Regions from separate parts of the Comamonas brasiliensis genome, predicted to be linked through region 2. Evidence: predicted binding sites of a transcription regulator. Region 2 holds the regulator's gene; the other holds the start of a gene.
The links. The regulator NrdR, encoded in region 2, represses ribonucleotide reductase genes. The targets are predictions, from matches to a motif close to CACNANATNTNGTG.
Positions count from the first base shown of each region.

Region 1: the regulator NrdR is predicted to act here: its motif matches at 12,681-12,694, upstream of DJFAAGMI_RS10230 (ribonucleoside-diphosphate reductase subunit alpha).

Region 1 is NZ_JAANES010000002.1:383,508-398,573, forward strand. Features, by position in the region: gene miaB (tRNA (N6-isopentenyl adenosine(37)-C2)-methylthiotransferase MiaB) at 1-200, shown strand, start outside; gene DJFAAGMI_RS10180 (hypothetical protein) at 388-2,700, shown strand; gene DJFAAGMI_RS10185 (hypothetical protein) at 2,682-3,884, shown strand; gene DJFAAGMI_RS10190 (DUF1266 domain-containing protein) at 3,881-4,579, shown strand; gene DJFAAGMI_RS10195 (C40 family peptidase) at 4,643-5,221, opposite strand; gene ffh (signal recognition particle protein) at 5,475-6,866, opposite strand; gene DJFAAGMI_RS10205 (cytochrome C assembly family protein) at 7,320-8,126, shown strand; gene DJFAAGMI_RS10210 (PP0621 family protein) at 8,123-8,368, shown strand; gene DJFAAGMI_RS10215 (sensor histidine kinase) at 8,373-10,178, shown strand; gene DJFAAGMI_RS10220 (sigma-54-dependent transcriptional regulator) at 10,184-11,692, shown strand; gene ampD (1,6-anhydro-N-acetylmuramyl-L-alanine amidase AmpD) at 11,685-12,311, shown strand; gene DJFAAGMI_RS10230 (ribonucleoside-diphosphate reductase subunit alpha) at 12,818-15,066, shown strand, end outside.
Region 2 is NZ_JAANES010000005.1:218,703-233,768, forward strand. Features, by position in the region: gene DJFAAGMI_RS20150 (citrate synthase family protein) at 1-1,062, opposite strand, end outside; gene DJFAAGMI_RS20155 (CoA transferase) at 1,234-2,688, shown strand; gene aroC (chorismate synthase) at 2,718-3,815, shown strand; gene DJFAAGMI_RS20165 (bifunctional metallophosphatase/5'-nucleotidase) at 3,866-5,701, shown strand; gene nrdR (transcriptional regulator NrdR) at 5,832-6,314, opposite strand; gene glyA (serine hydroxymethyltransferase) at 6,336-7,583, opposite strand; ZMP/ZTP riboswitch at 7,619-7,773, opposite strand; gene DJFAAGMI_RS20180 (lytic transglycosylase domain-containing protein) at 7,888-8,721, opposite strand; gene DJFAAGMI_RS20185 (DUF748 domain-containing protein) at 9,595-13,488, shown strand; gene DJFAAGMI_RS20190 (DUF349 domain-containing protein) at 13,704-15,066, shown strand, end outside.

The DNA.
Region 1 (15,066 bases), on a different contig from region 2:
AGGAGCGCGTCGGCACCGTGCAACGCCTGTTGATCGAGGGCGTGAGCAAGCGTGACGGCAGCGAACTGATGGGCCGCACCTATTGCAACCGCGTGGTCAACTTCCCCGGTAACGAGCGTTTGATCGGACAGATGGTGGACGTGAAGATTACCGAAGCCAAGGCTTACACCTTGCGCGGCGAAGTCCTGGTCAAGGATTGATGGCCCGACATTCCCTGGCCTCATCTACCCGAAGCCTGCCGGCCATGCCGCGCAGGCTTTTTTCATGACTGGTTATAAATTCTGTAACAAATGGTGATGCCTTGCCGGATGGCACACGCCTCTTCAATCCGCCGCTAGGATGGTGGCCTATTGGGGCCAAGCTGCCTCGGATTGAACTCTGGACACCATGAACCAAACTGCTGCACTGCAGGGCGATGCCATCTACGCCCTGCTGGATCAAGCCCATGAGCTACTGAACGACTACAACGACGACAAGCCCGGCAGCATCAGCCGCCAGGACCGCATCGCCGCAGCGGTGGAGTTGATGGGGCAACAGAACTTTGCCCCAGCCACCGTGCAGGAGCTTGAACGCGTTCACGACTTCTGGCTCTACCTCGATCAGCCCGAAGCGGCCAACACCTTGCTGCAGCAGCATCGCGCCGCCGTTCTTTCCGGCGCCGACGAGCTGAGTCCTGCCGAAGCGATGCTGCGCCTGAGCCTCAGCGACATCCAGAGCCGCATGGGCTTTGACCAGCCCTCCGCGCAAGCCTTGCTGGGTGCGGCGGCACAAGCCATTGCCCGGCTGCCCGAGGATGTGGACAGCGACAACTACTGGCATGGCTGGCACTGGATGGCCTCGCAGCTCCAGGCCTGGGACGCTGCGGCCACGGGCCTTGAGCTGCAACGCGCCCAGGAGCGTCGCAACCCCGATCTGGCCGAAGATGCGGCCTATCTCGATGCCATCGTCTGCGTTCGCAAGGCGGAAATGGCCCAGAAAAGCGGCCACGCCAGCGAGGCTGCCAGCCTCGTGCAAAACGCCATCAATATATTGCGCGATGCTGCGCCCGATCAGCAGGTGGACTTTGACCGCTGGATGACACTGGCCGACCATGTGCTGCCGCTGGCCCCGCAAAGCCTGCCCGCGCTGCTCATGGCCTGCGAGCAACAGCTCGCCCGCCTGGAGAACCCGCCCCCATCGCAGGCCGTCAAGGCGCATCGCCAGGTCAAGATCGTGCGACTGCAAGCCCAGGCCTGTGCGCAGGCCGGTCAGCTGGAGGCCGCATTGCAGCTGGCGCCTCAGGGACACTTCGGCCTGACGGATGACTCGGGCGATCCCTTCAGCGCTTCCCAACTGGATTGGCTGGTGCAGACCGGCCGCTTGAAGGAAGCCGCCGATCTGGCGCTGGAGAGCGTACTCCACGCTCGCCCCGTCTCGGCCGTGGCCGCTTTTCAGCTCGCCAAGGAACAGTTCAGCAACGACCCGGCCAACGCCATCACCTGGGCGCTGGTTCTGGCCATGGGCCAGACCGACGAGGACATGCGCCAGTTGCTCGCACAAGAGGAAGTGCCGCTGCACCCGGCGGATTTCTATCTGAACATGGTGCGCGCAGCCCAGCCGGCCCATCCGGTGCTGGCTCTGCTCGACGGCCTGCGTCTGGCACGCAAGCGCCAGATGGAGCAGGCTCTGCCGCTGCTGGAAATTGGCGTGGGCCAGCACCCCGAGATGGCCGACAGCGACAAGTTGCCCACGCTCTGGGCGGCGCGCTTTGCCGCACTGCCGCTGGAAGAAGCGCTGGCCCGCCCCTTCCCCGACGCCCATGGCGCGCACTGGTGCTATGCCGCCGGCGTGGTCCTGGACGATGCCGACGATCTGGCGCCGCTGATGGGCGGCAAGAAGAAGGTGCCGGCACAGGAGGTGCGCGAGCCTCTGGTCGTGCGCTACTACGAGCAGGGCCTGGCCCGCTTCGAGCATTTCTGGGCCAGCGGCCAGGGCCGCTTCAAGGACGCCGACCTGCATGTCTATTCCATGCTGTGCAACAACCTGGCCATCAAGTACCGCTTCATGGACCGCTACGACGAGGCCGCCGAGCTGCACCACAAGGGGCTGGGCAGCAGCCCGTTTGCCGAGCACCACAACGGCCTGCTGTGGTGTGCCGTGGGCAAGGACGACGACGCGCAGACCGTGGTCGAGGCCGAGCGCCTGTGGCATTTCGCCCAGGAGCATGGCTACAGCCGTCATGAGCCCACGCGCTATTTCTCCACCGTCGCGCTGTCGCTCTACAAGCTCGACCGCGATGACGAGATCAGCATCTGGATGGAGCGTCTGGACCAGTGGTTCCACGACCTCGACGAGGAAGAGCAGCGCGACGTACGCCGCAACTACCTGGCGTCCCTGATGTCCATGCTGGACTTTTTCTCGAGCACACGCCCCGAGCTGGTGCTGCCGCGTCTGCGCACGCACCAGCAGGAGATCATTGCGCTGCAGGACTGCTATCCGCTGCGCCGCCTGGCCTGTGCGCTGGAAGCCTATCCCGAGCTTCTGGAAGAGTCCGTGGCGCTGCACAAGCAGGCCAACAGCTATCTGGACCAGGACGACGACGAAGACGAGCGGCGCATGTCGCAGTCCGGCATCGAGCGTGCCGAGCGCAAGCTGGCCGAGCGCGATGCCCAGGCCGGTGCTGCAGCATCGGGTCGCAAGCCATGGTGGAAATTCTGGTGAATCAGGTCATAGAGAAAACCGCTGCCGCCAGCGCCTACAAGGCGCGCGATGTGGTCAACGCGCCGGCCATCAAGCAGCGCATCAAGGAGCGCAGCATGGAGCGCGGCGACGCCGCCGATGTCGCCGCCTGGCTGGGCAACCACTTCTACCGCCATGTGGTGGGCAATCTGCAGGCCGACGAGCCTGCCGTGCTGCGCATTGCCGACGTCCGGCAGTTGCAGGAGCTGGCCGGCCGCCAGGAGCCGCCGGCCTGGGCGCTGGAGCGGCTGGCGCGCAAGCAGGCCGGCTTCGAGCTGCCCGACCTCTGGTGGGTGCAGCCTGACAGCGCCGCCCTGCTGGCGCTGGAGACACGGCTGGTGGAATTTCTCTCCACCCGCAAGGGCACCTCTCTCGAAGGCAAGCTGCAGCGCGTGAACTGCCCACAGGCGCTGGCGCGCTGGACGCTGGAGCATCTGGCTTTCGAGAAAAAACAGAACAGCGGCCGGGTTGAACACAGCTCGGGCGCCGTGCACGGACTGCTGCGTGGCCAGCACGGCACCTTTGTGGAGTTTGACGGCACAAGTGCGCAGATGCGCCAGGAAATGGCCTACGAAAGCCAGATGATGGGCCACTGCGTGGGCCAGTTTGCCAACCGCAAGTCCTTCAGCGGCGGCTATGGAGAACATTACGCTGAGGGTCTCGAGTCGGGGCGCATGCGGCTGTTCAGCTACCGCACGGGCACTGCACAGCCCCGCATCACCGTCAATGCCTATGTGCAAAAGGACGGCAAGCTTCAGATCGAACAGATCAAGGGCAAGCAGAACCGACCGCCGATTGCACGCTATATGCCCGATGTGGTGACTCTGCTCAACCATCTGCCGCTCAATGACGAGGTGCCCGAGGACGCACTGTCCATGGGCATTGTGCGCCGCCCGCCCGAGCTGCTGAAGTCCCATCCGGGGCTGGCGCCCTGGTGCTCGGTGCAGGAGCTGCAGACCGATGCCGAGCAGCTGTGGCTGATGCAACAACACCCCGCACTGCTGCCGCAGCTCAATCTGCAGTCGCCGCTGATGCAGTGGATGGTGGCGGCACGCAAGGACTCGCTGGACAGCGAAGTCATCGAGCGCATGCCCAAATCCGCCGCGCTGAAGCAGACCTTGCTGATGGCCAGAAAACGCCCCGGCCGCCAGGGAGTTCGCTCATGAACGCATGGACGATTCTGCTGCTTGTCGTGGCCGTGATTTTCTGGGTGCTGCGCGGCGGCTTCAAGCGCCTCAAGGAGGCCAAGCAGCGCGGCGACATCATCAGCTACCAGGCCGGCAGCCAGGAGCGCAACTGGGCTCTGGCCCTGGCCCACCCCATGGCCTACCACGCCATGCAGGGCGGCTTTGCCAGCGATCTGCATGGCGCCGACGATGCGCTGGCCAAGCAGCTGCGCCCCATGATCCTGCACCATCTGGGCCTGCGCACCGACCTCAGCGACGAACAGGTGCGCCAGCAGCTGCCCGATGCCATGCGCCAGCGCTGGTTCATGCTGGATCTGCAGCGCCTGCAGCGCAGCGACGATGCGCGCGCCGCCATGGCGTTTGCCTGCGCGCGCGTGACCTTTTTTGTGCGCAGCGCCAGGCTGCTGGACTGGGTGGACGAAGCCCTGCACTGGGACATCCTGCAGCTCAATGCCCAGCGCGCCCAGCAATGCTTCGACAGCTGGCTGGCCTTCGGCCAGGCCTATGCCCAGGGCCGCACCCAATGGCTGGCGCAGGGCCGCAGCGATGTGCTGGGCAAGGCCTTCACGATCGAAGAGGTGGCCCAGTGGGTGACGCAGGAGCAGCACCCCTGGCATGCGATGCGCTGGGATCTGCCGCTGAGCGGCGATGGGGCTGCAGCACCCGCGGCATAGGCAGACAATGCACGTAAAAAAGGGACTGCCAGGCAGTCCCTTTTCGCATTCGCCGCGCGCCGCTCAGGCAAAGATGCTGCGCGCTTCGGTGAATCGCTTGGCGAAGTACACATTGTCCATGCGCACCCGCTGCACCGTCCCGCCGCTGGACGGCGCGTGCACAAACTGTCCGTTGCCGACAAAAATGCCCATATGGGAATAGCGCCCGCCCAGAGTGTTGAAGAACACGAAGTCGCCGCGCATCAGGTCGCGCCCGTCCACCGGATTGCTGGCCTGTGCCCATTGCGATGTGGTTCGGGGCAGACGGGTTTCCGTGATGCCGCCAACGGCCCACTGGATAAGTCCGCTGCAGTCAAAACCGCCCTCGGGGGAGTTGCCGCCGTAGGTGTAGGGCGTGTTGACCACCAGCATGGTGCGCGCCAGCAGGGACTCGCGCAGCTCGGCATCCAGGCTCAGCGCATTGAGCGGGCGCACCGATGAGCCGCCTTGCGCGGCAGGCCGTGGTTTGTCCCTGGTGGTGGAGCAGCCTGCCAGCAGTGCAAGCAGCGAGCCCGCCAGCAGCAGCGCGCTGCGGCGCTCCAGACATTGAGGCAGAGCTTGCCGCTGCCCCGCCTCCACGAAAGTCCTGTCTTGTAGCTTCATGGAAAGGCATGTTCTCAGAAAGCCGCCTGCACATCCAGCAATTGCCCCGGATTGGCGCGCTTCTTTACAAAAAAGTGAGCTGCTAACGCCTGCCAGATCAATGATTCAGATGTATTTCTCATCCAAACCAAGATCTGACCTGCGTCAGCTGCTCACTTTTTATAGATCGCTGATCTCACCCCCAACTCAGGGACAGCGAGGCTGTCGCGCCCGGCCAGGGGAAGCCGCGCAGCGGCTCAGGGGGAATCAAATATCAGAACGGCAGCTTGGGCATGCCGCCGCCGCCCATCATGCCCTTCATGGCCTTCATGCCGCCCATCTTCTTCATCATCTTCATCAGGCCGCCGCCCTTGAACTTCTTCATCATGGTCTGCATCTGCTCGAACTCCTTGAGCAGGCGGTTGACTTCCTGCACCTGCACGCCGGCGCCGTCGGCGATACGCTTCTTGCGCGTGGCCTTGATCAGGGCGGGGTTCTTGCGTTCCTTGAAGGTCATGGAGCAGATGATGCCTTCCTTGCGCTTGATCTCGCGCTCGGCCTTGTCCATATCGACCTGACCGGCCTTGCCGGCCAGCTCTGCGGGCAGCTTGTCCATCAGGGTCGAGAGACCGCCCATCTGCTTCATCTGCTGCAGCTGGGCCAGAAAGTCGTTGAGGTCGAAGCCGTCGCCGCTCTTGAGCTTCTCGGCCATCTTCTGCGCGGCTTCCATGTCCACGCCCTTGGTGACCTGCTCGACCAGGGCCACGATGTCGCCCATGCCCAGCACGCGCTGTGCGTGGCGGTCGGCGTCAAAGACTTCCAGGCCGTCGATCTTTTCCGAGACGCCGGCGAACTTGATCGGCGCGCCCGTGATCTGGCGCACCGACAGCGCCGCACCGCCGCGCGAATCGCCGTCGAGCTTGGTCAGCACGATACCGGTCAGCGGCAGTGCTTCCTTGAAGGCCTTGGCGGTGTTGACCGCATCCTGACCCTGCATGGCATCGACCACGAACAGGGTTTCGACAGGCTTGAGCGTGGCGTGCAAATCCTTGATTTCGGCCATCAGCAGCTCGTCGATGGCCAGACGGCCGGCCGTATCCACCAGCAGCACATCGAAGAAATGCTTCTTGGCGTAGTCGATCGCGGCCACGGCGATATCGTGGGGCTTCTGGTCGGGCGTGGAAGGAAACCACTCGGCACCGGCCTGGGCCGTGACGGTCTTGAGCTGCTCGATGGCCGCGGGGCGATACACGTCACCCGAGACCGTGAGCACCTTTTTCTTGCGCTTCTCGATCAGATGCTTGGCCAGCTTGGCCGTGGTGGTGGTCTTGCCCGCGCCCTGCAGGCCGGCCATCAGAATGACGGCGGGCGGCTGGGCATTGAGGTTGATGTCGGCCACCCCTTCGCCCATGGTCGCCGCCAACTCCTTGTTGACGATGGACACCAGCACCTGGCCGGGCTGCAGCGAGCTGATGACTTCCTGGCCCAGCGCCTTTTCCTTGACGCGGGCGATGAAGTCGCGCACCACGGGCAGGGCCACGTCGGCCTCCAGCAAGGCCATGCGCACTTCGCGCAGCATGTCCTGGACGTTGGATTCGGTGATGCGGGCCTGGCCGCGCATCTCCTTGACAAGGCGCGAGAGTTTATCGGTGAGTGCGGAGGCCATAAGCAAAAAGCATTCGAAAGTTATGGATGGGGAGTCGTGCGCGAGCGCGGCACGGGTCTCCGGGCAGCTTGCAGGCCGAACCTGGCGGGACCCAGACGGGCGGGACGAAGCGGCATGAACCCGCATTTTACCCGCTGCCCTTCGCGAACGATGCCTGCAGGCTTGCCGTGACCTGCCCCGGGCGCGCAAAGCCCGTGCAACCCCTTCCCAAAGGCGGGGCAGGCCCGCAAGAGAGCGACCCGAAGCACTCTGCAAGACCTTGGGCATCGCGGGAGATTGCGCCAGCCCGGCTACCGGCCGCGAGGCGAAAGCCCTTGGAAATGGGGTTAGGCGGCTGCCCAGGCGCTCAAACCCGGGGCGCAAGCGGCTTCGGCTGCGCTTTATGCGCAAATTTGACGCATGGCAGCATCCTGCAAAGCATGAGTGCAGGCCTGCGGCACTATCATAGAAAGCATGCTTTCCCAACCGCTCACTGCAGCTGGCCCCATTGGCTGGATTCTGGCCCTGGCAGCAGCCATTGCCTATGCCATCCCTGCACTTGCCAGCCGGCATCTGCAAGAAACCGGCGCCCGCCGCTGCCTGCGCCTGGCCTGGGCAGTGCATGCCCTGCTGCTGGGCTGGGGCCTGCTGGGCGAGCAGCCGCGCTTCGGCTTCGCCCCCGCGCTCTCGATCACCGCCTGGCTGGTGCTGACCGTGTACGTGGTCGAGCAGCAGCTGTACCCGCAGCTGCGCTCACGCTGGCCGCTGTCCATACTGGGAAGTGTGGCTGTGCTTCTGGCCGTGGTGTTTCCCGGCACTCCGCTGCATGTCAACGCCTCGGCCTGGCTGCCGCTGCATCTGGCCCTGGGCATTGCTTCCTACGGCCTGTTTGCTGCAGCCGTCGTGCACGGGGCGCTGATGAGCCATGCCGAGCGGCAGATGCGCCAGGGCGGCGACCATGACAGCGGACTGCCTCTGCTGACGCTGGAGCGGCTGACCTTCCGCTTTGTCGGTGCCGGCTTTGTGCTGCTGACCGCCACGCTGGCCGCAGGCTGGCTGTTTGGCGAGCAGCTCTACGGCAAGGCCTGGGTGTGGAATCACAAATCCGTTTTCTCGCTGCTGTCCTGGCTGGCTTTCGCCGTGCTGCTGTTCGGGCGCAAGCGATTTGGCTGGCGCGGCCAGAGCGCCGTGCGCGTTCTCTATATCGGCGCCATCTTTCTGCTGCTGGCCTATGTCGGCTCGCGCTTTGTGATTGAAGTCCTGCTGGAGCGCGCGGCATGAAGTATTTGCTGGTCCTGCTGGTCGTGGTGGTGGCTGTCGGCATCTGGCGCAGCAAGCGCCGCGCCGAAGCGGCAGAGCCCACCCGGACGGCCACCACTCTCCCGAAAGCTCAGACCATGGTGGCCTGCGCACACTGCGGCCTGCACCTGCCGCAAGCCGATGCCGTAAGCGATGCCTCGGGCCAGAGCTTCTGCAGCGCAGAGCATCGCCGCCTGGCCCAGCAAGACACCGGCAGCCACTGATCCCATGGTGAACTCCGCCTCACCCTGGCAGCACACCGCCATTCCACTGGATGCGGCCATCAGCCGGCGCGCGGACGCCAGCCTCAACGCCCCGTTTGTGCGCCTGTGGCAGGCCTTCCTCAGCGGCCGCGTGCTGCTGGCACTGGCCCTCATCCTGCTTCAGACGCTGAACCTGCAGCTGCAGAACATCAGCTCGCCCCTGGCCTGGCTGATCTGCTTCACCTATCTGGCGCTCACCGTGGTGCTGCGTCTGGCTGCAGCACGGCATTTGCCAGCACCTCGCGCCGCCCTGCAATGGCTGCCCGTGATCGGCGTCGACATCGCGGTGATCTTTCTGCTGCAGATCTTTCAGGTCGGCTCGCTCAACTACATGGCGCTGCTGGCCATTCCGGTCCTGATCTCCTCGGCGCTGGGCGGACTGATGCTGGCCTTTGGCGCCACGGCCGGCATCACGCTGCTGACGCTGGCCTACACCTTCTGGCAATACCATGGCGGCCTCAACGACGGCGCCCAGTCCTATTACCAGGCGGCTTTCTCCTGCGCCGGCTATTTCTGCGTGGCCTATCTCACGCACGAACTGGCCAAGCGTGTCCGGCGCGAGCGCTCCCAGGCCTTGTTCGACCGCCTGCGCACCCAAACCCAGGAGCAGGTCAACAGCCTGGTGATCAACCACTTCTCCGACGGGGTGCTGGTGGTCGACTCCAGCCTGCAAGTGCTGCAGGCCAATCCTGCCGCGCTGCAGCTGCTGGGCCTGGCCATGGATCACCCCCAGCCTTTTTCCCTGCAGGCCCACAGCTGGTGGGAGCCGCTGGCGCATGCGACACAGGCCAGCTTCGCCCATGCCCGCCCGCTGTCCGCCACCATCCATCTGCAGGCCCATGAGCGCCACGGCGCCACGGGCATCCATGTGCGCACACGCATCACCGAGGTTTCGGCACCCTACCTGGACGAGGGCCCGCAAGCGCAAGCCAGCCACTCGCTTTGTGTCATGTTTCTTCACGACCTGCGCGAAATGGAGGCGCAGCTGCGCACCGAAAAGCTGGCCTCCATGGGCCGCATGTCGGCCGCCGTGGCGCATGAGATACGCAACCCTCTGGCCGCCATCACCCAGGCCAACGCGCTGCTGGCCGAAGACCTGAGCAGCCAGCCCGGCCCCCAGCAGCTATGCCGCATCGTGGGCCAGAATGCCGACCGGCTAGCCCGCATTGCCGAAGAGATCCTCAATCTGGCGCGCGTACAACAGGACTCGGAAACCCATCAGGGTCAGTCGCTGCCGCTGGACAATCTGCTGGCCCAGATCAGCCATGAATGGCGCATGCAGGCCACGCCATCCCGCCAGCTCTTGCTGCGGCTCAATGCCACGGCCCGCCATATCCTGTTTGATGAAGAGCATCTGCGCCGCGTACTGATCAACCTGCTGGACAATGCCCAGCGCCACCGCAGCAACGCCGGCCATGAGACGGGCCTGCAGCTGATCAGCGGCCATGGGCCTTTGAACGGCCAGCTCCAGGGTCTCGCGCCGCAGGATGACGTCTGCTGGTTCATGGTCTGGAGTGACGGGGCACCGCTGGATTCCAGCGTCGAGCGCCATCTGTTCGAGCCCTTCTTCTCCTCCCAGAGCCGCTCCAGCGGCCTTGGACTCTATATCTGCCGCGAGCTCTGCCAGCGCTACGATGCCTCCATCAGCTATCAGCGCCTGAGCCTGCGCACGCCGCAAAGCGATGTGGACGGCAACGCCTTTATCGTGACTCTGCGCAGCGGCCCTGCCTCGCTCGCAAGCCACGGCCTGTTTGACTCGATCATGGTGTAAGCCCAGTGACATCCTCGCCTCACTCCTCCGCAGCAGCCAGCATTCTCGTGGTCGACGATGAACCCGATCTGCGCACGCTCTACGAGCTGACGCTGCTTCGCGAAGGCTACCGCGTGGAAACCGCAGGCTCGGTCCAGGAAGGCAGGGCCCAGTTGCAGGAGCGCCATTTCGATGTGGTGATCACCGATATGCGCCTGCCCGACGGGATCGGCATGGAGCTCTTGCTGCAGCTGCGCGATCCCTCGCGCAGCGAGCGCTGCATCGTCATGACGGCCTACGGCTCGGCCGAGAACGCCGTGGAAGCCTTGCGCGCCGGTGCCTTCGACTATCTGACCAAGCCCGTGGACCTGCGCCAGTTCCGCCAGGTCGTGGCCTCGGCTGTGCAAGGCATGGGCGCAGTGCTCAAACCCGGCAATCCACAGGCCGGCGGCAGCGCACCGGCCCATGACGCGGGGCCGGCAGCCCAGCCGGACGCCCTGGAAGCGCTGGTGGGCAACTCTCAGGCCATGCAACGCGTCAAGCAGCGCATCGCCAAGGTTGCCAAGGGCATGGCTCCCGTGCTGATCCACGGTGAATCCGGCACGGGCAAGGAACTGGTGGCGCGCGCCCTGCATGCCTGCAGCCAGCGGGCCGACGGCCCCATGGTCGCCGTCAACTGCGGCGCCATCCCGGAAAACCTGCTCGAAGCCGAATTCTTCGGCGCCCGCAAGGGCTCCTATACCGGAGCCACGCAGGACAGGCCCGGCTACTTTCAGGCCGCTCAGGGCGGCACCCTGTTTCTCGACGAGATCGGCGATCTTCCCCTGGCCATGCAGGCCAAGCTGCTGCGCGCCATCCAGGAGCGCAAGATCCGCCCGCTGGGCAGCACCCAGGAAGAAGCTGTCGATGTGCGCATCCTCAGCGCCACCCACCGCGACCTGAGCGCGCAAGTGCAGTCCGGCAATTTCCGCCAGGACCTGTTCTACCGGCTCAACGTCATCGAAATCGAGCTGCCCGCGCTGCGCGAGCGCCGCGAAGACCTGGGCCAGCTCTGCCAGGCTTTGCTGCAAAAGCTGGCCCGCGAGTCCGGACTGGCCACGCCGGAGCTGGACGAGATCAGCCTCGGCCAGATCGCCGGACTGCCGCTGCCCGGCAATGTGCGCGAGCTGGAGAACGTGCTGCACCGCGCCATTGCACTGGGCGATGAGGGCCCGCTGCGCCTGCCCGAATCCGGCCCCGGCGCCGGTGCTTCGGCAGCGACGCCAGCCCCGGCCTCCGGCACTCAGGCATCGGAGACCGGTGCACCGGCACCCCATCACGCCGGCAGTCCGGCCACGCTGCCCGAGGATCTGCAAGGCTGGCTCGACGAACAGGAGCGCAGCATCCTGGTCCGTGCCCTGCAGGACAACGGCTTCAACCGCACGGCCACCGCGGCCAGGCTGGGCATCAGCCTGCGCCAGATCCGCTATCGCATCGACCGGCTGGGCATAGACCTGCCGGCCGAAGGCTGCAAACAACAGAACGACAATGCCTGATCCCGCCCCCCTCGCTCAGGACCTGCCGCAGCCGCTGTGGCAGGCAGGCTGGTATGGCGCGGCGCGCCACCTGGTCTCGCCCAATTTCGGCCCGCGCCCCGAGGGGGCACAGATCGACCTTGTCGTCCTCCACTCCATCAGCCTGCCGCCGGGCCAGTACGGCACGGGCGCGGTGCAGCAACTGTTCACCAACCAGCTCGACTGGGACGCCCATCCTTATTACCAGGGCATTCGCGGCCTCGAAGTCTCGTCCCATTTCTTTGTCACACGCCAGGGCGAGATCTGGCAGTTCGTCAGCTGCGACGACCGCGCCTGGCATGCCGGCGTGAGCCAGTGGCGCGGGCGCGATCGCTGCAACGACGACTCCATCGGCATCGAGCTGGAAGGCCTCGAAGGCCTGAGCTTCGAAGCCCCCCAGTACCAGGCCCTGAAGCAGCTTTGCAGCGCCATCGCCGCGCAATACCCGGTGCACTACATCGCCGGGCACGAGCACATCGCCCCCGGACGCAAGCAGGACCCTGGCCCGGGCTTTGACTGGCAGCGTCTGCAGCAGCAGCTGGGCAGCGCGGACGGCTCCCAGTCATGGGAATTTCCGCCGCACGCTTCACCGCGGCCCTGATCTTTTCATAGCAGCTTCCGCACGCTATCTCTTGAATTCCTGGTGATTTAGCACTGAAGTCTCCTGATGACAGGCGTCAGGCGCTCCTCTTTTTGTAGGCCCGCATCATCCACCGCTTCTGCACCTGGAGGCGGCATGTCAATGGCGCGCGCGCAACAACTGTAGCCTGCATCAAACACGCAAATTTTTTACATATTTCCGGCCCGCGCTCCCGCCGCGCGCAACCGCGCCACAGGCCTTTATTCATGCGGGATGAAGTCATTTTTTTCAGCTGTCAAGCGGTGGCCGAAATGTCAGATTCAGTAGTTTCATCAGGTCAGCCAGTTTTAAGCGCGATACACTACCGGTAGTGTTTAAGGGCGCCTCAGACCCCATATCTAGTGTTTACAAGTTGTGCACACCCTGTGCAAACCATGTGTAGACCAAGGCGCCGAATCGTGTTTTTGATGGCCTGCCCACAGTGCAGGCCTTTGTCTGCCTATCCACATACTGACTCAGAGGAACTTATGCAAGAAGCGTTGAACTCACTGCCTTCTGCCGCACCTGCCGGTGCAGCCAATTCTTCCTCCCCCAATGACAGCTACCAGATCATCCGCCGCAGCGGCGATGTGGTGGCTTTCGCACCCCAGAAGATTGCCGTGGCCCTGACCAAGGCTTTCCTGGCCGTGCGCGGCGCGCAGGGCGCGGCTTCCGCCAGCGTGCGTGACACCGTCAACGAACTCACCGACGGCGTGGTGCGCGCCCTGGTGCGTTCGCGTCCCGATGGCGGCACCTTCCATATCGAAGATGTGCAGGACCAGGTCGAACTGGGCCTGATGCGCGCCGGTCACCAGGACGTGGCCCGCGCCTATGTGCTGTACCGCGAGCGCCGCAACCAGGAACGTGCCGAGCAGAAGAAGGTCGCCGAAGTGGCTGCCGCCGCCGCCTCGAAACCCGTGCTGCATGTGACCGACAACGGCCAGCGCGTGCCGCTGAACCAGGAGCGTCTGGAAGCCCTGATCGTCGCTTCCTGCGGCAATCTGAATGCCGACATCCAGTCCGGCCCCATCGTGGCCGAAACCCTGCGCAATCTGTATGACGGCGTGCCTCTGGCCGAGGTCTACAAGGCGTCCATCCTGGCCGCCCGTACGCTGATCGAAAAAGACCCCGACTACACCTACGTCACCGCCCGCCTGCTGCTGCACACCATCGTGCGCGAAGTCATGGGCCGCGACGTGCAGCCCGCAGAAATGCAGGCCGCCTATGCCGACTACTTCCCCGGCTTTGTGCAAAAGGGCGTGGACAACGAGCTGCTCAACCCCGAGCTGCTGAACTACGACCTGCCCCGTCTGGCCAAGGCCCTGAAGGCCGAGCGCGACGAACAGTTCGACTATCTGGGTCTGCAGACCCTGTACGACCGCTACTTCCTGCACGTGCGCAAGACCCGCATCGAGCTGCCCCAGTCCTTCTTCATGCGCGTGGCCATGGGCCTGGCACTGAACGAGCCCGACCGCAACGCCCGTGCCATCGAGTTCTACGAACTGCTGTCGTCCTTCGACTTCATGTCGTCCACTCCCACGCTGTTCAACAGCGGCACGCTGCGTTCGCAGCTGTCGTCCTGCTACCTGACCACCGTGCCCGACGATCTGGACGGCATCTACGAATCCATCAAGGAAAACGCTCTGCTGTCCAAGTTTGCCGGCGGCCTGGGCAATGACTGGACCCGTGTGCGTGCCCTGGGCTCGCGCATCAAGGGCACCAACGGCGAATCGCAAGGCGTGGTTCCCTTCCTCAAGGTGGTCAACGACACGGCCGTCGCCGTGAACCAGGGCGGCAAGCGCAAGGGCGCTGTCTGTACCTATCTGGAATCCTGGCACCTGGACATCGAAGAATTCCTGGAGCTGCGCAAGAACACCGGCGACGACCGCCGCCGCACCCACGACATGAACACGGCGAACTGGATTCCCGACCTGTTCATGAAGCGCGTGATGGAAGCAGGCCAGTGGACCCTGTTCTCGCCCGCCGACGCTCCCGATCTGCACGATCTGTACGGCGAAGCCTTCGAGAAGGCCTACACCGCCTATGAAGCCAAGACCGACAGCGGCGAGCTCAAGCTGTTCAAGCGCGTGCCTGCCGTGGATCTGTGGCGCAAGATGCTCTCGATGCTGTTCGAGACCGGCCATCCCTGGATCACCTTCAAGGACCCTTGCAACATCCGCTCGCCCCAGCAGCACGTGGGTGTGGTGCACTCGTCCAACCTGTGCACCGAGATCACGCTCAACACCAGCGACACCGAAACCGCTGTCTGCAACCTGGGCTCGGTGAACCTGGTCCAGCACATCAAGGACGGCAAGATCGACCACGACAAGCTGCGCAAGACCGTGAACACGGCCATGCGCATGCTGGACAACGTGATCGACATCAACTACTACGCCGTGCAAAAGGCCAAGGACTCCAATCTGCGCCATCGCCCCGTGGGCATGGGCCTGATGGGTTTCCAGGATGCGCTGTATGAAATGCGCACCGCCTACGCCAGCCAGGGCGCCGTCGAGTTCGCCGACGAAGCCATGGAAGCCATCTGCTACTACGCTTACTGGGCATCGACCGAGCTGTCCAAGGAACGCGGCACCTACTCCACCTTCAAGGGCTCGCTGTGGGATCAGGGCATCCTGCCCCCCGACACCCTGAAGCTGCTGGAAAAGGCCCGCGGCGGCTATGTGGAAGTGGATCGCTCCGCCAAGCTGGACTGGGACGCCCTGCGCGCCAAGATCGCCAA
Region 2 (15,066 bases):
CAGACTGGGGTGTAGTCCAGTGGTCGCATGGACCTGGTCGATCAGGTTTTCGCGCTGGGAGTCAAATGGCAGCAGGGCCAGCAGGTAGGCGCTGCGCGGGTCGCCTGAAGGGTAGAGCGGGTGGCCAAATCCTGCCAGGTAGTGCGGTGTCTGACCGGTCTGCGTGGCTTCCAGCAAGGCCAGCAACGAGGCTGCCAGGGGTGTCTTGGGCGGTCTGCCATGCCATTCCTCCCAATGAGCACTGATGTGCTGGGTCATGCCGCCATGCAGTGGGCCGGACAATGCGGCCAGCCCTGCTCCGACGCTGGCGTGCAGGCTGGCGCCGGTGGACGCAACCACGCGTGCTGCAAAGCTGGATGCATTGAGCTCATGGTCGGCGCACAGTACCAGGGCGCTACGCAGCACATTGGCGGCATCGACGTTGGCATCAGCATCTGCATCGATCTGCCAGCTGGCGGCCAGGCGCTGATGCAGTGGCACAAGCGTCACAGGTTGCGCAGATGGCTTTGAACTGGATGCGCTGGCTGGTGGCGGCAGACCCAGCAATACATCTCCCATGCAGTGAAGCAGTGCCAGATGATTTCCCGGCACCGTTGCCATGCCAAACCATGTGGCCAGTGCCTGTGCCGCGCAACGGGGCATGTGACGAGCCCCCCGCATTGCCGGTGGCTCATCGACCCCGGCGGGGCCTGCGCTGCCTTGCTGCCAGAGCAGCATTGCGGTTTCTTCCAACGTGGCGCTCTGTGCCAGTTGTACGGCGCTGTGGCCGCGGTAGTAAAGCTGTCCGTCGCGCACCAGGGTGATGGCCGAGTCCAGCACTGCCTGACCCCAGTCTAGGGTGGATTGGGCCAGTTGTGCGGGGTTGCGCACGGCCTGCCGCTGGCGCACGAGACGCTGTACATCAGACAGCAGGTAGACGGTGCCGCGCCTGCCGGCCAGTCGTTGAGCCTTCAACAGGCCGCGACTGGCATAGCTGTAGAGGCTGGCGCGCTGCACCCCCAGCATGGCTGCAGCTTCTGCCGCCTGCAGCCATGGGGAGGAGGAGGGCATATCAGCGGACATGGGCAGTCGATCAGGCGATCAAGGGTGATGGCCTTGCATCGTAGCGCCTGCCGATTGGTTGATGGCGAGTGTGTGCTGGCCGCAGTCGATTGGCCCAATCAAGATTGACGGCCATGGACCATGGCGCGTGCAATGCAAGACATGGGTTTACGGCGCTTGCCAGGAGTTTCGATGTCTACAACCAGTCTTTGCTGTTCTTCTTCCGCAGCGTCCGCACAGCGGGCTCGTGCAGCGCTGCAGCAGCAGTGGGAGTTGGCCGGTTTGCCAGCACAGGCCTTATCGCAGCTGCAGTTGACGGGCAGGGCTCGCGGCTTTGTCAGCAGCTTTGCCGTGGTGGATGCTGTGCAGGCCAGCGTGGCCGCGGCAGCGCTGGCGGCCACGCAGATAGAGCAGCTGCGTCAGCCCCGTCGCCCTGTGCAAGTGGTGACGGTGGATGCCCAGCATGCGGCATTCGAGTCCAGCGGCTATTTCACCCTGGATGGACGAAGGCCTGACCAATGGGCGCCAGTCTCCGGTCTGTATGCCTGCGGCCAGGCGGTGGGCGAACCAGGCTGGGTTCGTATTCATGCCAATTTCGATCATCACCGCGACGGGGCGCTGGCCTTGCTGGGGCTGCCCGAGGGCGCAGCCACTCCACGCGAGGCCGTGGCTCAGGCTCTGGCCCATTGGCGTGCGCAGGACTTCGAGACACAGGCAGCCGTCCGTGGCTTGCCGGTGGCCGCATCGCGCAGCCATGCCCAGTGGCAGTCATTGGGCCAGGAAGATGAGGTGGCCGGGGCTGCGCTGGTGCAGATAGAGCGAGTGGGCGATGCTCCAGCATTGCCCTGGCCGGGACTACAGAACGGGCAGCGGCCGCTGGCGGGGTTGCGGGTGCTGGATCTCACGCGCATTCTGGCCGGGCCGGTTGCAGGGCGTACTTTGGCCGCCTATGGCGCGGATGTGATGCTGGTCAACAGCCCGCATTTGCCCAATATCGAGGCTATTGCCGATACCAGCAGGGGCAAGCGGTCCACATATGCGGATATGAATGAGGTCGCAGGACGCGATGCCCTGAGCATGCTGGTAGGGGGTGCCCATGTCTTCATGCAGGCCTACCGCCCCGGGGCTTTGCAGGCCAAGGGCTTTGGCACGGAGCAACTGCTGCAGATGCGGCCCGGGTTGGTGGTGGCCGAACTTTGCGCCTATGGATGGGAGGGGCCATGGGCCGGGCGGCGCGGCTTTGATTCTCTGGTGCAGACGGCCAGCGGCATCAACGAGGACGAGGCCGCCGCGCATGGCTCGGCCCAGCCCCGCGCGCTGCCCATGCAGGCGCTGGACTATGGTGCAGGGTTCTGGCTGGCCTTTGGCATAGAGACCGCCTTGCTTCGTCAAGCGCAACAGGGAGGGAGCTGGCGTGTGCGTGTCACCCTGGCTGGTGTGGCGCACTGGTTGCGTGGCTTGGGGCGGGTGCAGGTAGCGGGCCATGCCTGGACAGAGGCCAGGCCTGATATCGCGCCCTATCTGCAGACATTGGACAGCGGCTTTGGCAGGTTGCAGGCCGTGCGTCACAGCGCCAGGTTCTCGCACACGCCGGTGGCCTGGGACCATGCATCCATGCTGCCCGGCAGCAGTCAGCCGCGGTGGTGAGCAGGCGCTGCAGGCATAATTGACGGTCTATGAGCGGCAATACCTTCGGCACAATTTTCACGGTCACCAATTTCGGTGAGTCCCACGGTCCGGCCATTGGCTGTGTGATTGATGGCTGCCCCCCGGGCATGGCCTTGAGCGAGGCGGATATCCAGCATGATCTGGATCGGCGTCGCCCAGGCACCAGCAAGTTCGTCACCCAGCGCAACGAGCCCGATGCAGTGGAGATTCTCTCCGGCGTGTACGAGGGCAAGACCACGGGTACGCCGATCGCCCTGCTGATCCGCAACACCGATCAGCGCAGCAAGGATTACTCCAATATTGCGCAGAGCTTTCGCCCCGGTCATGCCGACTATGTCTATTTCCAGAAGTACGGCATCCGTGATCCGCGCGGCGGCGGTCGCTCCTCGGCACGTCTGACGGCGCCCACCGTGGCCGCAGGTGCCGTGGCCAAGAAATGGCTCAAGGAAAAATTCGGTACCGAGTTCCGCGCCTGCATGACCCAGATCGGCGAGCTGTCCATAGGCTTCGAGAGCTGGGAGCATGTGCCTCACAACCCCTTCTTCGCGCCCGTGGCCGATGTGAGCCGTTTCGAGGAATACATGGAGCAGCTGCGCAAGAGCGGCGATTCCTGCGGCGCGGCGCTGCGTGTGAACGCCAGCAATATGCCGGTCGGCCTGGGCCAGCCTCTGTATGACCGCCTGGACGCCGACATCGCCTACGCCATGATGGGCCTGAATGCGGTCAAGGCCGTGGAGATCGGCGCAGGCTTTGATAGCGTGGCCCAGCGTGGCACCACGCACGGCGACTCGCTGAGCCCCGAGGGTTTCCGCAGCAATAACGCGGGCGGCATCGTGGGCGGCATCAGCACCGGCCAGGACCTGGAAGTGCGCATCGGCATCAAGCCCACCAGCTCCATCATCACGCCGCGTGAGTCCATCGACGTGCACGGCCAGAGCACCGAAGTCATCACCAAGGGGCGCCACGACCCTTGCGTGGGCATTCGTGCCGCGCCGATTGCCGAGGCGCTGCTGGCGCTGGTGGTGATGGACCATGCGCTGCGCCACCGCGCGCAGAATGCCGATGTGGATTCCGGCCTGGTTCCGATTCCGGCCTCGGCCAGCTGACATCACCCAGACCTTTTTGTGCGTTACAAGCTCTGACTCAGGAGAGTCCGATGGTTGCAACCGACAAAAAACCGGATCAACGCCAGTCTCGCGCCCTGTCGCCAGGCTGGCGTTGTGCTTTTCACAAGGTCTCAGCTCCCCTCTGCGCTGCGCTGCTCGCATTGGGTTTGAGCGCCTGCAGCGGTGGTGTGACAAGGCCTGCCAGCATGGAGATCACCGTGCTGGGCTTCAACGACCTGCACGGCCATCTGGAGCCGCCCGGACTGGCGGTGACGGCGCAGAACGCGCAGGGCCGGAACGTTGTCGTGCCCGCTGGCGGCGTGGCCTACATGGCCCGGGCCATCGCCCAGCGCCGCCAGGCCAGTCGCCATGTGGCGCTGGTCACGGCAGGGGACATGATCGGGGCTTCGCCCATGGTCTCGGCGCTGTTTCTCGATGAGCCGACGATAGAGGTGCTCAATCTCATGCGGGTGGACTTTGCAGCCACCGGCAATCACGAATACGACCAGGGCGTAGCCGAGTTGCTGCGCATGCAAAACGGTGGCTGCGAGAAGTTCACCAGCAAGCAGCCATGCCAGATCAGCCAGCCCTTCAGGGGCGCGCAGTTCCCGTTTCTCGCTGCCAATACGCTGCGCGGCGACGGCCGGCCGCTGTTTCCCGCGACGGGGCTGAAGTTCTTCGAGCAGGACGGTCTGCGCATAGGCGTGGGCTTCATCGGCATGACGCTCAGGAACACGCCGCATATGGTGCGGCCCAGCGGGGTCAGAGGGCTCACATTCGCCGACGAGGCACAGACGGCCAATGCGCTGATCCCCCAGCTGCGTGCGCAGGGGGCCGATGTGATCGTGGTGCTGATCCATGAGGGCGGAGCCACCACGTCGGGCCTGCAGGACGATAGTTGCCAGGGCCTGTCCGGCGCTATCGTGCCGATTCTGGAGCAGCTCTCCAGCGAGGTCGATGTGGTGATCTCCGGTCATACCCACCGCTCCTATGTGTGCGATTACGCCAGGGTGAATGCCCGCAAGCCGTTCTTGCTGACCAGCGCGGGTCAGTACGGCACGCTGCTGACCGAAGTCAGACTGACGGTGGATGCGCGCACACGCCGCGTCAGCCGCAAGTCGGCGCACCAGACCATCGTGCAGGGCGAGGCCTATCGCAGCGCTGGTGGTCAGGTGGGCTTGCAGCCCGAGTTTCCGGTCTTTGACGCCGATGCCGACGTGGCGGCGCTGGTGGCGCGCTACAAGGCTGCGGCGCGGCCGCTGGCCGAGGCCGTTGCAGGGCGGCTGGCCGGACCTGTCAGCCGCATGCCGCAAGCCAATGGCGAAAGCGTAATGGGGCGCATCGTGGCCGACGCCATACTTGCGGCCACGCGCGATGCCGCTGCGGGCGCAGCGCAACTGGCATTTGTGAACCCCGGCGGTGTGCGCGCCGACCTGCTGCCCGCAGCCGACGGCAGCGTGACCTATGGACAGTTGTTCAGCGTTCAGCCGTTCGGCAATACGCTGATGGTGATGAGCCTGACGGGCGAGCAGATTCGCCAGGTGCTGGAGCAGCAATTCGACAGCGGCAGCAACACCGTGAATGCGCCGCGCATCCTGCAGGTGTCCGAGGGCTTCAGCTATCGCTTCGACCGTCGCCGGCCCGCGGGCCGGCGCGTGAGCGAGCTGCGTCTGAACGGCCGGCGGCTAGAGATGTCGCAGCGCTACCGCGTGGGGCTGCAGAGCTATCTGGGCAGCGGCGGCGACAACTTCAGCATCTTCGCGCAAGGCATCGATGTGGTAGGCGGCATGCCGGATCTGGATGCCCTGGCAGAGCATGTGCGCGAGCAAAGCCGCAGCGGTCCGATGGCACTACCTTTAAAGGAGCGCATTACGCGCGTTCATTAAGGAAATCAGATAAAAATCTATCTGATATCCTTTGAAATCATGCGCCAGGTGCTCATGAGTTGATAGCGGATGTCTGCCATCAAGTGCATAAAACAAAAGCCACCCGAGGGTGGCTTTGTCATGGCGGCGGTCAGGCCTGGGGCTTTCTGGCGGCCTTGGCCTTGGGACTGCGAACCTCATCCATGATGTTCTTGAAGTCGTCCACATCCTCGAAGCTGCGGTATACGCTGGCAAACCGGATATAGCCGACCTTGTCCAGGCCCTTGAGTTCATCCATCACCAGCTCGCCAAGGCGGCTGGAATCGATTTCACGCTGGCCCAGATTGAGCAGCCTGTCCTCGATGCGCTCTATGGCCGCATCAATGAGTTCGGTGCTCACGGGGCGCTTGCGCAGCGCGATCTGAAAAGAGCCTTGCAGCTTGGCGCGTTCGTACTCGATACGGCGGCCGTCTCTCTTGACCACGGTCGGAAAGCTGACCTCGGGGCGCTCGTAGGTCGTGAAGCGCTTGTCGCAGCCGCCGCAGCGGCGGCGGCGGCGGATGAAGCCCCCGTCCTCGGACTCGCGGGTCTCAACCACTTGCGTGTCCGGATGGTTGCAGAAGGGGCACTTCATGACAGATCAGCGCAGCAGGAATTACTTGCTGTAGACAGGGAACTTGGCAGTCAGCTCGGCCACCTTGGCGCGCACGGCGGCCAGATTGGCTTCGTCTTCGGGCTTGTCCAGCACATCGGCCACCAGATTGGCGGTGATGCGGGCTTCTTCCTCACCGAAACCACGAGTGGTCATGGCGGGCGTGCCGATACGGATGCCGCTGGTCACGAAAGGCTTCTCGGGGTCGTTGGGGATGGCGTTCTTGTTCACGGTGATGTGAGCCAGACCCAGAGCCGCTTCGGCAGCCTTGCCGGTAATGCCCTTGGCGCGCAGGTCCACCAGCATCACGTGGCTTTCGGTGCGGCCGGAGACGATGCGCAGACCGCGCTCGGTCAGTGTTTCGGCAAACACCTTGGCATTCTTCACGACCTGTTCCTGGTAGGCCTTGAACTCGGGAGTCAGGGCTTCCTTGAAGGCCACGGCCTTGCCGGCGATGACGTGCATCAGGGGGCCGCCTTGCAGGCCGGGGAAGATGGCGCTGTTGATGGCCTTCTCGTGCTCGGCCTTCATCAGGATCACGCCGCCACGAGGACCGCGCAGGCTCTTGTGAGTAGTGGTGGTGACCACGTCGGCGTGGGGCACGGGGTTGGGGTACACGCCTGCGGCAATCAGGCCGGCATAGTGGGCCATGTCCACCCAGAAGATGGCGCCGACTTCCTTGGCGATCTTGGCGAAGCGCTCGAAATCGATGCGCAGGGCATAGGCGGAAGCGCCGGCCACGATGATGCGGGGCTTGTGTTCGCGGGCCAGTTCTTCGAGCTTGTCGTAGTCGATGGCTTCGTCGGCATTCAGACCGTAGGAGACGGCCTTGAACCATTTGCCGGACATGTTCAGCGCCATGCCGTGGGTCAGGTGACCGCCTTCGGCCAGGCTCATGCCCAGAATGGTGTCGCCGGGCTTGGCGAAAGCCATCAGCACAGCCTGGTTGGCCTGCGAGCCGGAATTGGGTTGCACGTTGGCGGCTTCGGCGCCAAAGATCTGCTTGATGCGGTCAATGGCCAACTGCTCGACCACGTCCACATGCTCGCAGCCACCGTAGTAGCGCTTGCCGGGATAGCCTTCGGCGTACTTGTTGGTCAGTTGGGAGCCCTGGGCTTCCATCACGGCGGGCGAGCAGTAGTTCTCGCTGGCGATCAGCTCGATGTGCTCTTGCTGGCGATGGTTTTCAGCTTCAATAGCTGCAAACAGTTCGGGGTCGACTTTCGCGACGGTATCGGTGCGTTGAAACATGGCAGTCCTATGAACTTAGATATTCCCTTGAGGCCAAGGGCTGCCCAGGCGAACGGCTGAAACGCTTGCAGGCTGCAGTCGCTGCGGCTCTGGGCGGTACGCTCCCCGGTGGTTCACAGACCTTGCAGTCTGCCGGTTTCCACGTCAGCGGCAGAAAATTCTGCGCCTATCGCCAGTTGCGTACACCCGCTAGTGTAGCTGAGCTGGCATGGCTCCAAGGCCTATGCCCGTTTTTCCCTCAGAGCCTTGCCAGGCATAAAAAAAGCTGGCCGAAGCCAGCTTGAGAAATACGGGGATCTGTCGCTTAGAGGTTGGAGTCGGCCAGGGCCACCTGCTGGGCGTGGGAGACCTTGGTGGCTGCCTCGGACTTGGCCGTCATCAGCGGGCTGGCCTGCAGGCCCACGCCCTGGCGCAGGCGCTGGTGTTCGGCAAGCACCTTGGCCGCATAGCCGCCGTCCGAAGGAAGGTTGGCTGCGCCCACGTAGTAGCGCAGGCCGCCCTCGATGGAACCGGCGCGGGCAATGCATTCCTTGAGCACCTTGACGCCGACCTTGAGGTTGGTCACAGGGTCGAAGGCCGCATGCTGGCCGCCAAAGCTTTCATACTTGTCGGTGTGCACGGACGTCATCACCTGCATCAGGCCCTGGGCGCCGACCGAGCTTTGGGCAAACGGGTTGAAGCTCGATTCAATCGCCATGATGGCCAGAATCAGCGTCGGGTCCAGCTTGTTGGCCTTGCCCTGGGCATAGGCTTCGCTGACCAGTGCGGCAATCGGCTCGGGCGCCACCCGGTATTTTTTGCTGAGCCAGTAGGCGACAGCCGCCTGCTCCTTGGGCAGGTTCTTGGGGTTGACGGCCGTGGCGCGGTCGCTGGCGACGACGAGGTTGGCGGAAGCAGGGGCTTCCTCCACTTCGGCGGCGGCCACAACGGTGCTGGCGGGCAGGCGTGTGTCGAGCCACTCGCGCAGCTCGGTGGCGCCGGCCAGACGCAGGTCCGGACGAGAGATCAAAATCAGGGCCGAAATGGCCACGGCCAAGCCCAGCAGGGCGAAACCGTTGTGAGTAAGAGCAAGAAAACCGTGGGCCGTCTTATGGCCCAACGTTCGCGCGGAGGCGATTAATTTTCCTGACGCTGGCATAGCTTGTCCTTTCTTGGCTATCGCCCGAGGTCGCACCGGATCAATCTCGCGGTGCAACCAGGACAACTGGCCGATGAGGTTTGCTGCGGGCCGATTAAAAGCGCCCCTCGGGGCGCCGATCGGTCTGCTCAGTCGTGAGGCAGCGGAAACAAAAAACGCTCATTTCGAGCGCTGGCGGATTCTAGAAGCGTCCTAAATATTCAGTCAACACTAACAAAAATACTTCTTAGATTTTAAAATTATATAAAAACTGTATGAATGTACAGTTTGCTCAAAAAATTACAGCAAAAAATCACGGATTCAAGAGGTGTATACGCTCACATCGTTTTATTTGTCATCAAGGCGAAATAAAGTGCAAAAAGCCTGGTAGCCCTACGCGAGCACAGATATAGTGAATCTGCCTGCAAGTTGCAGGTGCTTGCCAAAGGAAAGGAAAAGCAAACTCCGCCGAGGCCTTTGATTCCATGGGCTGTTGGCACTTGCTCTTTATCTTCGCTTGAGGCACAAAAGGGAGCAATCGTTGCTTCCAGCGGCAAGGACCACACCCTCCTTGAACCGCGAAAACGGCCCGGTCTGGTACCGGCCGTGAAGCCCGGAAGTCGGTTTCGCCACTTCCGGGCTTTGTCGTTTCTGGCGATGTCTCGTGCTGCAGCGCATTGTTTGCATTTTTTCGCGCTCATCTGTCTCTGGCGGGCATGCCGATGACGCAAACTTCTCCCTGGAAACGCCTCTTGCCTCTATCTATCTATATATAGAGCGCAATCTAGATACACCTGTATGCGCTCAAGGTACAGTGGTGTTCCGGGCGCGTGGCGGGTCCCGCCCCTGAGAGTCTTGGAAGGCTTTCAATCCCTGCATCAATAACAAATCCTCATGTCCTTGCTCACATCGAATCGCTGGCTTCGCCGGCTGATCTGGTCTGTTCTTGCTCTTTTGCTGTTATGGCTGCTGCTGTGGGCGCTGGTGCCCTGGGTGGCCAAGAGCCAGCTGGAAAAACGGGCTGCCGAGAAGCTGGGGCGCAGCGTCCATGTGGGCAAGATCGAGTTTGCGCCCTGGGCGATGTCCATCACCCTGCATGATCTGGTGATTGATAAAGCTATTAAAAAAGTAGCTGAAACTGCTGATGCAGAAAGCGTTTCATCTCAGAAAGACCTGAAGTCTGCCGCAGAGCCCCAGCTGGAGATCAAGCGCATCTTCATCAATGCCAGTGCGCAATCACTGTTCAGGCTCGCACCTGTGCTGGATGCCATCGAGGTCGATGCGCCCGTGGTGCGCCTGACTCAGTATTCGCTGGGCAAGCTCGATATCGACGATGTGATTGCCAGGCTCATGGAGCCCGATGACGAAGAGCCTGCCAAGCCCGTGAGCTTTGCGCTCTACAACATTGCCTTGCGCGACGGCCGTATCGAACTCAATGACGAGTCGGTGCAGCGCAAGCATGAGCTCAAGGACTTGCAGCTGAGCATTCCCTTCATCAGCAATCTGGCGTCCAAGCGCGAGATCAAGGTGTTGCCGCATCTGGCTTTCGATCTCAACGGCAGCAAGTTCGATACATCGGGCGAGAGCACGCCATTCACGGACAGTCGCCAGACGGCGATGCATCTCAAATGGGACCACATCGATCTGACTCCTTATCTGGGCTATGTGCCTGCCAGCGTTCCGGTGCAGCCTCTCTCGGGAATGCTCGATACGGATCTGCAGGTCAGCTTCGAGGAAAAAGACCAGCCGGTGGTTCGCATCAGCGGCAAGCTGGCCTTGAGCGAGGTCGCTTTGCAGGACCGCCAGGGCGCGCCGCTGCTGAGCTTTGATGCGCTGGAAGTGCAGCTCCAGAATGTTCAACCGCTGCAGAACCAGATTGCGCTGGAGGCGGTGCGCTGGATCAAGCCGGAGGTACATGCCAGCCGCAACGCACAAGGCGTGATCAACTGGCTGGGGCTGAATGCGCCGGCCGTCGCCCCCGCAGCGCCGCTTGAGAAAGCCGGGCCTGAGCCCGCTTCCGTCGAGGCCAGCAATCCGGCCCAGGCAAATGCGAAGGCCGAGAAGCCCAGCCCTTTGGTCGTTGGCGTGCAGCAGTTCGATATTGAAGGCGGCATCGTGCACTGGCAGGATGCTGCAACAGGTGCGGCACCTGCGGCGCTGACGCTGGCTCCGTTGACCCTGCAGGCCAGGAGCCTGGCTTGGCCCATGAATGAAGCTTTGCATCTGAAGGCCTCCGCGGGAGTGCAAACAGGCGGCCAGCCACGGGCGCAAGAGGAGGCCAGGCTGGCTGTGGATGGTGAGGCCACGCTCAAGGCCGGCAAGCTCAGCCTCAAGCTGGAGCAGTTGCCGCTGCAATGGCTGCAGCCCTATGTGCAAGCGCACTTCACGCCGCAGCTCAGCGCCATGCTCAATACCGATGCCGGGATTTCCTGGGGCGAGGGCGGGGTGGTGGCGGAAGTGACCGAGCTGACTGCCGACAAGCTGCAGCTGCAGGACAAGCAGGCTCCCGTCAATATCGAGCAGGTCAAGGTTAGCGGCGTTCAGGTCGATCTCGCTGCCCGGCAGGTGCAGGTGGAGGCCATCGCAGTCCAGAAACCTCAGCTGGCGGCGCTGCGCGATGCTCAAGGGCGCTGGATGTACGAGCGCTGGCTGCCTGCCGCAGTGCCGGCAGCCAGATCGACAAGCCAGGGGGGCAAGACGGAGCCAGGCCAGCCCTGGTCGGTCAAGCTCGCAGCGATTGCCGTGGATGGCGGTGCGCTGCAGTTCCGCGATGCCGCACCTGTGCAAGGCCGCAGTGCGCAGCCGGTACAGCTGGATGTGAGCGCCTTGCGCGTGCGCCTGGGCGCTTTCGAGCCGCTGGCGGCCAAGGCGGCGCCGACCCCGCTGGAGGTCTCGGCTCAGCTCTCGGCCAATCGCCGGGTGCAGGCTGGCCAAATTCAGTTCAAGGGGCTGCTGGGCCTGACGCCGGTCTCGGCTCAGGGTCAACTGCAGGCTCGTGCCGTGCCGCTGCATGCACTGGAGCCGTACTTTGCTCACAAGCTCAATGTGGATCTGGTGCGTGCCGATGGCAACTTCCGCGGCCGGCTCAACTATCTGGCCCATGCCAAGGGACCGCAAGTGTCCGTGTCGGGGGATGTCGAACTCAACGACCTGCGCGTGCGCTCCACGCTGGCTGCTCCGGTGCAAGAGGAGGCCGGCAAGCCCAGCACCGCCAAGGGCGCGCTGACGGCGGTGCTCAATGACTCCACGGCGGACCGCGCCAAGGCGCTGGCAGCGCGTACCGGCCTGGGCCTGGGCGATGATCTGCTGGCCTGGAAGACGCTGGCCGTGCGCGGGCTGGATCTGAGCATGCAACCGGCCCAGCCGCTGCGCGTGAGCGTGCGCGAGACGGCATTGAGCGATTTTTTTGCGCGCGTCATCGTGCAGCGCAACGGTCGCATCAATCTGCAGGACATTGTGAAGACCGAAAAGTCCGAACAGTCCGTCGCGCAGAACGAAGAGGCGAATGCCAAGGTGGCGGCGGGCCAGAAGCCCGAAGCCAGCAAGCCTGTGGAAGAGCCGGCAAAGCCCGAGGACAGTGGGCCTGCGCCCATCATCAAGGTTGGACCGATTGTGCTGACGGGCGGCAAGGTGCAGTTCTCCGACTACTTCATCCAGCCCAACTACTCGGCCGATCTGAGTGAGCTGACCGGCCGTCTGAGTGCCTTCTCTTCACAGGCCCCTGCAGGCCAGGCCGAACCGCAAATGGCCGATCTTGAAATCAAGGGCCGGGCCCAGGGCACGGCGAAGCTCGATATCAGCGGCAAGATCAATCCGCTGGCCAAGCCTCTGGCGCTGGATGTGCGCGCCCAGATGAATGATTTGGAGCTGTCGCCGCTGTCGCCATATTCCATCAAGTACGCGGGCTATGGCATAGAGCGCGGCAAGCTCTATATGGATGTGAACTACAAGGTGCAGCCCGATGGACAGCTCACGGCTTCGAACAAGCTGGTGCTGCGTCAGCTGACCTTTGGTGACAAGGTCGAAGGCGCGCCCGCGTCGCTGCCCGTCAAGCTGGCCGTGGCCCTGCTGTCCGACCGCAACGGCGTGATCGATCTGGATGTGCCGCTGAGCGGCTCGCTCAACGATCCGCAGTTCCGTCTGGCTCCCATCATCTTCAAGGTGATCGGCAACATCATCATGAAAGCCGTGACCGCGCCGTTTGCGCTGTTGTCAGGCGCATTCTCGGGGGGCGACGAGTCGGGTGCCGTCAATTTTGCGCCGGGCAGTGCGAAGCTCGATGGCCAGGCCAGGGAGCAACTGGCCAAGATCGTCAAGGCACTCAACGACCGCCCGGCACTCAAGATGACGGTGGTGGGTGAGTCGCGCGAAGCCGAAGACCAGGAGGCCTGGAAGTCGGAGGAACTGGACCGCCTGCTGCTGGCCCAGAAGCGCCGCAACGTGATTCGCGAAGGCAAGAGTGGCGACGAGGTGATGGAGTTCAGCGAAACCGAGCGCCTGGCCTTGCTCAAGGCTGTCTACGGCCGCGCCGACATCAAAAAGCCCCGTAACATGGTCGGGTTGGCCAAGGATCTGCCGGCCGATCAGATGAAGGCCCTGCTGGTGGCCAGCATCAAGGTGCCCGACGATGCCATGCGTGAGCTGGCACTGGCGCGCGGCGTGGCTGTGCGGGACTATCTGGCCACGCAGCAGCTGCCGCTGGAGCGCCTGTTCCTGGGCGCTCCCAAGCTGGACCCGAAGGACAAGGATTGGACTCCGCGTGCCCAGCTGAGCCTGTCGGCGCAGTGATGAAATCGCCGCGAAATACCTTGCGATTTCGCATTTTTTGGCTTGCCTTTAAATAAAGGCGAAAATATCGGTTTGCCTAGGCACCCATGTGCCTGGGCTTGCGCTTGGAAAGTCTGCCCTCATGTGGGTTGGCTCTGGCCTGTTGCAGCGTTGACTGCGGTGGCTGCCAAGCATTTTCTGACCCTTACATGACATCTATTTCTCCTAGCAGCACCATGTCTGATGCATCTGAAGTGAACCCGGCCTCTGCCAAGAATTCTGAGCAACATCCGCTGGATGCATTGACGGGTGGTGCTTTCTCCGCCGAGACCTCGGGTGATCGCGCCGCGCGCATTCGCGACTGGCTGGCGACCCAGCCCACGGTCGAGCAACTCCAGGACGTTCACAAGGAACTGAGCAAGGGCGACAAGAGTGCTGCCCGTGCCGTGCGTGAGCGCCTTGATGAAATCCGCCGCACCGCAAATCAGGAAAAGATTTCGGTGGAATGGGCCGAGAAGGCCGAGGCGCTGCTGGCAGCCGTGCCCTTTGACGCCGCCGCTGCAGCCGCCTGGCAGCGCGATGCCGCCAAGGCCGGCGCCGCACTGTCGCGCGAGCCGCTGTCGCAGTTCAAGGCCCAGTTGGTCGAGCGTGTGAAGGCCGTGGAAGATCTGCAGCACCGCACCCAGGTGCAGCGCGAAGTGGCGCTGTTGCTGGCTCAGCGCATTGAAGTGCTGTCGACCAAGTCCTGGAAGGATGCCAAGGCCGTTCTGGAAGCTCTGGGCGCTGATGTGGCCCGTTGGCAAGAACAGGCCAAGGAGCTGACGGGTGACGCCAGCTGGAGCAGCGTGGATGGCCGTTTCCCGCCTCAGCTGGAAGCCGCGTCGGCACAACTGGCGCTGGTTTGGGATGCCTTCCAGTCTGCGCTTGCGCAGACCGAAGCGGCTGCAGCCGACGAGTCTGCGCCGTTGCCCACCGTGCCGGTCTGGGCCGACGAAATCCGTGTGGCTCGTGGTTTGCCGCCTGAAGCTGCTGCTGTGGAAGCGGCCAAGCCTGCTGCGCCGCGCGCAGCAGCCGGTGGCCGTGGCAAGCCCACCTCCGAGCAGGTCGAAGCCGCCAAGGCCGGGCTGGGCCAGGCTCTGGAGGCACTGAAGGCCGAGACCGCAGCCGGCAACAGCAAGGCAGGCTCCGAAGCCGTGCAAGCCATGCGCGCGGCCATCAAGACCCATGGCCGCTTTGTGGATGAAGCGACCGTGAGCGAAGTGCACGACGCTCTGCTGGCTGCCGGCGAGGCAGATGGCTGGCAGCGTCAGCTGGCTGACAAGCTGCGCGAAGATCTGGTGGCCAAGGCCGAGGCCTTGCTCAACCGCCCCGACGGTCAGGTTCTGGGTGGTCGCAAGATCCAGGAAACCCTGCGTAGCCTGCGCGAGCAGTGGAAGCAGGCCGACCAGGGTGCTGCGGCCAATCATGCACTGTGGAAGAAGTTCGACGAGGCCTGCAATGCCGCCTACAAGGTGGTCGAGTCCTGGCACGACAAGATTCGCCAGGACAGCACGCAGGCCAAGGCCCAGCGTCTGGCGCTGATCGAAGAAATCAAGGCCT